Regions from separate parts of the Carnobacterium sp. ISL-102 genome, predicted to be linked through region 2. Evidence: predicted binding sites of a transcription regulator. Region 2 holds the regulator's gene; the other holds the start of a gene.
The links. The regulator NrdR, encoded in region 2, represses ribonucleotide reductase genes. The targets are predictions, from matches to a motif close to ACACNATATATNGTGT.
Positions count from the first base shown of each region.

Region 1: the regulator NrdR is predicted to act here: its motif matches at 1,104-1,119, upstream of nrdH (glutaredoxin-like protein NrdH).

Region 1 covers NZ_JAGGRF010000003.1:8,430-11,854, forward strand. Annotated here, with positions in the region: gene glnA (type I glutamate--ammonia ligase) at 1-86, shown strand, start outside; gene J7E16_RS01720 (PH domain-containing protein) at 138-515, opposite strand; tRNA gene J7E16_RS01725 (tRNA-Arg) at 675-748, shown strand; gene nrdH (glutaredoxin-like protein NrdH) at 1,216-1,449, shown strand; gene nrdI (class Ib ribonucleoside-diphosphate reductase assembly flavoprotein NrdI) at 1,446-1,811, shown strand; gene nrdE (class 1b ribonucleoside-diphosphate reductase subunit alpha) at 1,804-3,425, shown strand, end outside.
Region 2 covers NZ_JAGGRF010000002.1:51,147-54,571, reverse strand. Annotated here, with positions in the region: gene mutM (DNA-formamidopyrimidine glycosylase) at 1-517, shown strand, start outside; gene coaE (dephospho-CoA kinase) at 534-1,130, shown strand; gene nrdR (transcriptional regulator NrdR) at 1,315-1,785, shown strand; gene J7E16_RS01170 (replication initiation and membrane attachment family protein) at 1,807-3,255, shown strand; gene dnaI (primosomal protein DnaI) at 3,258-3,425, shown strand, end outside.

The sequences.
Region 1 (3,425 bases), on a different contig from region 2:
TTGTCAATGCTAAGAAAATCGAATGGTCTGCTTTCCGTGAACAAGTTACTGAATGGGAAAGAGAACAATACTTAAAAATGTATTAACAAAAAAGGAATCCAACGATAAAAAAAATCGTTGGATTCCTTTTTAGCTTTTTAAAGTACGGCTAATGCTAATGCTTGCTGTATAGCAAAAATGTGCTTATCATTCGTGAACTGTAATGTAATAGCTGGTTCGTTAGCGCTAGAAATAAAAATTTTTAATTCAGCATCTAAATCAAAATGTCCAGTTGTTTCCACTAAAAAGCGACTAACTGATTTATACGGCAAAGAGTGATAAGTTGTTTTCTTACCAGTAACTCCTTGTTTGTCGATAACAATTATCCGCTTATCAGTAAAAATAATTAAATCGCGGACCAACTTAAAGGCCAAATCAATTGTTTCAGTCTCTAAAATGACACCCGCTAATTTTTTTCGAGCATCAACTTCACTAATGTTTCTAGCATTCCCTAAAAGACCACTAATTAATCCCATGACAAATCCTCCTTAGCTATTCTACTGCTCATTGTAAACCGAGCTTTTTTTTAACACAACTGATAAAAATAATATTATTTGTTGAAAAATGAATTTCTTCCTAAAAAGTGTTGACTTTTTATTCATTATTATCTATAATTAATTTTGTTGATAGAACATGTCTCAGTAGCTCAGCTGGATAGAGCATCCGCCTTCTAAGCGGACGGTCGAGAGTTCGAATCTCCCCTGAGGCATCAATTTAAAAATTAGAAAAGCTGGTTATTCAGCTTTTCTAATTTTTTTTATGGAAAATTCTCACAAAAAAGTTTTTTATTGTAAATGACGAAAAATGAATCATCGTTTTAATAGCTGAAAAATAGTTTGAGAATTTATTCAAAAAAAATGTAAAAATATTCTATTGTTGTAACTTAAGCCTTTTAGTTCAGAGTTGAAAAATATTCGCTTTTTTATTTTCTTTTTTCAAATGTGAAAAATACACGAAGCTGGTTTTTAGATACAAATATACAAGGGTTTCTTCACGCGCTATTCTTCACAAACAGTCTTTCTAAGCACTACATATAGAAAGAAACAGATATGTCAAGAGATAAACCACTATATATAGTGGTTTATTTGTTTGCCTGTTAGAGAGAATAGGTGTAGAATACGAAGAGAGAAATAAGAGAAAAACAGGTTTAAAAGAGACCTGGGAGGAGAATGTCTTATGGCAAAAAAAAGTATTATTGTTTATTCTAAACCAAACTGTATGCAATGCAATTTCACAAAAAAATATCTAGAAGATAAAGGTATTGCTTATGAAGTTAAAGATATTTTTGAATCAGAAGAGGCGTTAAACGAAGTAAAAGAACTAGGATTCAGTTCGGTTCCTGTTATTGCTATTGAGGGGCATGAAGCATTCAATGGATTCCGTCCAGATCTTCTTGATCAACTAGCATGAAAGTTGTTTACATCAGCCTAACTGGCCAAACGCGAAAGTTTGTTAGAAAACTAAGTATGGATTCGCTGGAATTGACGCCAACGAATCCATATGTTGCTTTAGGAGAACCATTCATTATTGTTACACCAACCTATGATAAAGAAGCGACTGATCTATTGAATGACTTTATTGAGACGGCTGATAACAAAAAGTATTTTAAGGGAGTAGCCGGTGGCGGGAATTTGAATTTTGGCCAACTTTTCGCTTTTACAGCAAAAAATCTAGCGCGTGATTACCAAGTTCCGTTATTACATACCTTTGAATTTCAAGGTAACGAAGAAGATGTTGCACAATTAGAGAAAGCGGTGAAGAATATTGGATAAACCTAAATTAGCCTCAAAGGTAAAAGAGGTCACTTATTTTAAATTAAATAATGAATTAAATAGACCGGTGGACGGAAAGATCCCCTTAAATAAAGACCGTGAAGCAGTACGAGCTTACTTTTTAGAACACGTTAATCCGAATACCGTTTTTTTCTATACACTTGAAGAAAAATTAAATTATCTGATCAAAGAAGAGTACCTAGAAGAAGAATTTTTACTGAAATACGATAAAGCATTTGTTCGTTCATTATTTGACGATATTTACAGCCGGAAATTCAGATTCCGTTCGTTTATGTCAGCCTTTAAATTTTACACACAATATGCTTTGAAGACGAATGACGGAGAGCGGTTTTTAGAACGTTACGAAGACCGGATCGTTTTTAATGCACTGTATCTAGCAGATGGTAACACTGAAGTAGCTAGCAGAATTGCAGATGAGCTCGTTAACCAACGTTACCAACCAGCTACACCGACGTTCTTGAATGCTGGTCGCAAAAGACGAGGAGAGTTGGTTTCTTGCTTCTTGATTCAAGCAACAGATGATATGAACAGTATCGGTCGCGTCGTGAATAGTGCCTTACAATTGTCGCGTATTGGCGGTGGGGTAGGAGTGAATTTATCGAATTTACGAGCTGCTGGCGATCCAATCAAGAAAATTGAAAATGCTTCTAGCGGAGTCGTTCCAGTAATGAAATTACTTGAAGACAGTTTCAGTTATTCAAATCAGCTTGGTCAACGTAATGGAGCAGGAGCAGTTTATTTAAATGTTTTTCATCCGGATATCGTTTCATTTCTTTCAACAAAAAAAGAAAATGCTGATGAAAAGATCCGTGTCAAAACACTTTCGCTTGGTTTAGTCGTACCAGATAAATTTTATGAATTAGCTGCTCATGATGAACAAATGTATTTATTTAGTCCATATGATGTAGAACGCATCTATGGAGAGCCATTTGCATATATCGATATCACTAAAGAGTATGACAACATGGTGAATAATGAAGAAATACGTAAATCGAAAATCAGCGCCCGTGAGTTAGAGAATGAGATTTCTAAATTGCAACAGGAATCTGGTTATCCCTATATCATTAACGTTGATACTGCTAATCGTGAAAATCCAGTCTACGGTACGATCACGATGAGCAATTTATGCAGCGAGATTTTACAGATCCAAGAACCTTCACTGATCAATAACGATCAAACCTATGAACATTTAGGGACCGATATTAGTTGCAACCTCGGTTCAACAAATATTGTGAATTTAATGAAATCACCTGATTTTGGGCAATCGATCGATACAATGGTTCGAGCATTAACAATGGTTACTGATCAATCAAGCATTGATGCAGTTCCATCAATTAAGAACGGAAATGACAAGTACCATACGATTGGATTAGGCGCAATGGGCCTGCACACCTTCTTAGCGTTGAATCAAATCCATTACGGCTCACCAGAGTCAGTTGAATTTACGGGTATTTATTTTAAACTATTAAATTATTATACATTGGTCTCTAGCAATAAAGTGGCCCGTGAAAGAAAGACAACTTTTTATAACTTTGAGAAATCAACTTATGCTGACGGAACTTATTTTGAAAAATATATCAATGGAAGTTCTGC
Region 2 (3,425 bases):
TTTGGATGTACGAAAGTTTGGACGAATGACCCTAGTACCCTTGGGAAAAGAATTCAGTATGACGGGCATAAAATTGCTAGGCCCAGAACCTACTGAAGAAGCATTTGATGAAACAACTTTTTACAATAGTCTGCAAACTAAAAAAAGAGCAATCAAACCGCTTTTGTTGGATCAAAAGACTGTAGCTGGTTTAGGAAATATTTATGTAGATGAAGCACTTTTTCTAGCCAAAATACATCCATTAAGGATTGCTAACAGCTTGAAAAAAGATGAAGTTTCTCAGTTACACAAAGCAATCATAAAAGTACTTGGTGATGCAGTTGAAGCGGGCGGAACGACTATTCGCAGCTACCAAAATGCGTTAGGGGAAGCGGGAACATTTCAAGTGAATTTATCGGTCTATGGTAAAAAAGGAATCCCCTGTATTCATTGTGGTACGCCAATAGAAAAAATAAAAGTTGCACAAAGAGGGACTCATTTTTGTTCTAAATGTCAACGATTGGAAGCTGATCGGTAAAAAAAGGGGAGATAAGATGACTGTGATTTTAGGATTAACAGGGGGGATTTCTACAGGAAAATCAACTGTAAGCAAGATATTCAAAGAGCAAGGCTATCCGGTAGTAGATGCAGATATTGGAGCAAGAGAAGTAGTGAAACCAGGAACAGATGGTTTAGAAAAAATAAAAAAAGAATTTGGAAATAAGGTTATTCTGGCAGATGGTACATTAGATCGTACTGCTTTGGCTAAAATCATATTTGATGATGTGAAAAAGAGAGAGTTACTGAATAAAATGTTGTCACAACATATTCATCAATGGATCGTAACTAAAAAGAATGACTATCTGAAGCAAGACCCAGCAATCATTGTTCTGGATATTCCCCTTTTATTTGAAATGGGTTATGAAAATGAAGTGGATCAAATTATGGTGGTAGCTACATCAGAGGAGATCCAATTAAATCGATTAATGAAGAGAGACAATATTGAAAAAAAAGAAGCAACTCAAAGGATCAATTCCCAGTTGCCTATTTCAAAAAAAGTCATTCTTGGAGATATTATAATTGATAATAGCGGGACGATCGAAAATACAAAAAAACAAGTTCTAGACTGGATAAACAAAAATAAAGACTGATAAGAGCATAAATAGTAAGGCGAAAAGAACAATCATTTATGGATTGTTCTTTTTGCCTTACAGTCAAAGGATTACTTCGTTTTTAAGCGGTTTTATCTCTGGTTGTTGTATGGTATAATAGAGTAAACATTTTCGTGCGAAATTAGTGTAGATACGAATGACACTTAAGATAGGGATGATAAACATGCAATGTCCACGCTGTCAAAATAATAATTCTAAAGTTGTCGATAGTCGTCCAGCAGATGATGGTCGTGCTATTCGTAGAAGAAGAGAATGCGAAGCTTGCAAGTTTCGTTTTACTACATTTGAAAGAGTAGAAAAAACACCTCTTTTAGTCATTAAAAAAAATGGCACTAGAGAAGAATTTAATCGAGAAAAAATTTTAAGAGGTCTAATACGCTCTTGTGAAAAACGTCCAGTAGCAATGGAACAAGTTGAAAAAATAGTAGATGAAGTAGAAAACCAAATCAGAGGATTAGGTGAAAATGAAATTTCCTCTGCTATTATTGGGGAGTACATTATGGAGAAATTAGCTGATATTGATGAAGTAGCTTATATCCGTTTTGCTAGTGTTTATCGCCAGTTTAAAGATATGAGTGTCTTTTTGAAAGAATTACAAGAATTTGAAAGAAAAAAAGCTGGAAAAATTAATTGAGATAGAAAGGTATGAGTCATTTTGGGGTATCCATGGAAAAACTTAAGTCCTAAAGATGGTTTTTTAGTAAAACAACAAGCTTTACTTTCGGATATCGATCAAAAAATTCTAACTTTTTTGTATCAACCTCTAATAGGGACTGCAGCATACAGTCTTTATATGACATTGTGGACTGAGATAGAAGAAGAAGCCTACTGGAGTGAAGGTGTCTTACATTCTGAGCTATTAGCATTGCTCAATATCGGTATTCCTGAGCTATACCAAGCTAGAATCAAGTTGGAAGCAATTGGATTACTTAAAACGTATCTTCAAACAGATCCGACCAAACTAATAATATATGAATTGCAAGCTCCTCAAACAAGCGATGTCTTTTTTAAAGATGACTTATTGAGCTTATTATTATTAGAAAGAGTAGGAGAACGAAAGTTTAAAAAATTAAGAAATCGATTTATTATTGAAAGTATAGATAAAAAGAAGTTTCAAGAAGTCACGAAGTCTTTTTTAGATGTTTTTCAATTTGATACTGAATTATTAAAACGAGAAAAAGAACTGCTAAAAGAACCTGTTTCATATATCGGTAAAACAAGTTCTTCAAATCCTAAAATCGATTCGAAAACATTTGATTTGAAGTTTTTTTATGCAGGATTGAATCAGCAATATATTAATCGCTCTTCTATCACTAAAGAAATAGAAGAAGCGGTACTGGTGTTGCATACATTATACGGATTAGATGAATTAGCGTTGCAACAATTTGTGCTGAATGCTTCAGATATTGAAACAGGTCAAATTGATGAAAAAAAAATGAAGAAGCTAGCATATGATGATTATCATAATAAAAACCAACAAAATATTTCTTTAAAAGATGTGGTAGAAAAAGATATACAAGTTGATTCTAACCAACAACAAATGCGTGAGAATGAACTGACCCAAAGAGGTTTAACAAAAGAGGATATTGCAGTTATTGAAGTGAGTGAGCAAATAAGTCCGGTTGATTTTATGAACTCTATAAAAGATCAAAAAGGTGGTTTTGTCACAAAACATGAAGAGTGGACTTTGGAAGAAATCGTTAAGAAAGCTAATTTACCGACCTCAGTTATCAATATCCTGATTCATTATATTTTAGTTGTGAGAAACAACCCAACACTTGATCAAAAGTTAGCTTATAAAATTGCAAATGACTGGGCGCAAGAAAAAGTAGTCGCACCTGAAGAAGCAATTCATAAAGTGAAAAAAATGTATTTAGAAAATTCTGAGAAAAGACAACAACAAGAAAATCGTAGTAAAACTTACGCACAAAATAGAAATAAAGGTAGTTATGGCAAGCAAACGACTATAAGGAAAGAAACACTTCCTGATTGGGCTAAAGCAGAAAATAGCCAAACAGAAGAAACGCCAATGAGTGAAGAAGAGAAACAGTCCTTTATGGAACGTTTGAAACGAATACAAAATTTTGGCAAAGAAGGTGAATAGTAATGGAAGATATCGGTGAGAGTCTGACACGAATGATCAAGGAACGAAACTTAAATCATAAATACGAGGAATTGATCCAAGAAGTATTAGATGATCCAGATGTAGCTGAATTTATTGAAGAAAATCGTCAAAAACTTAGTAATGAAGCAATTGTCAAAAGTTATGCTAAG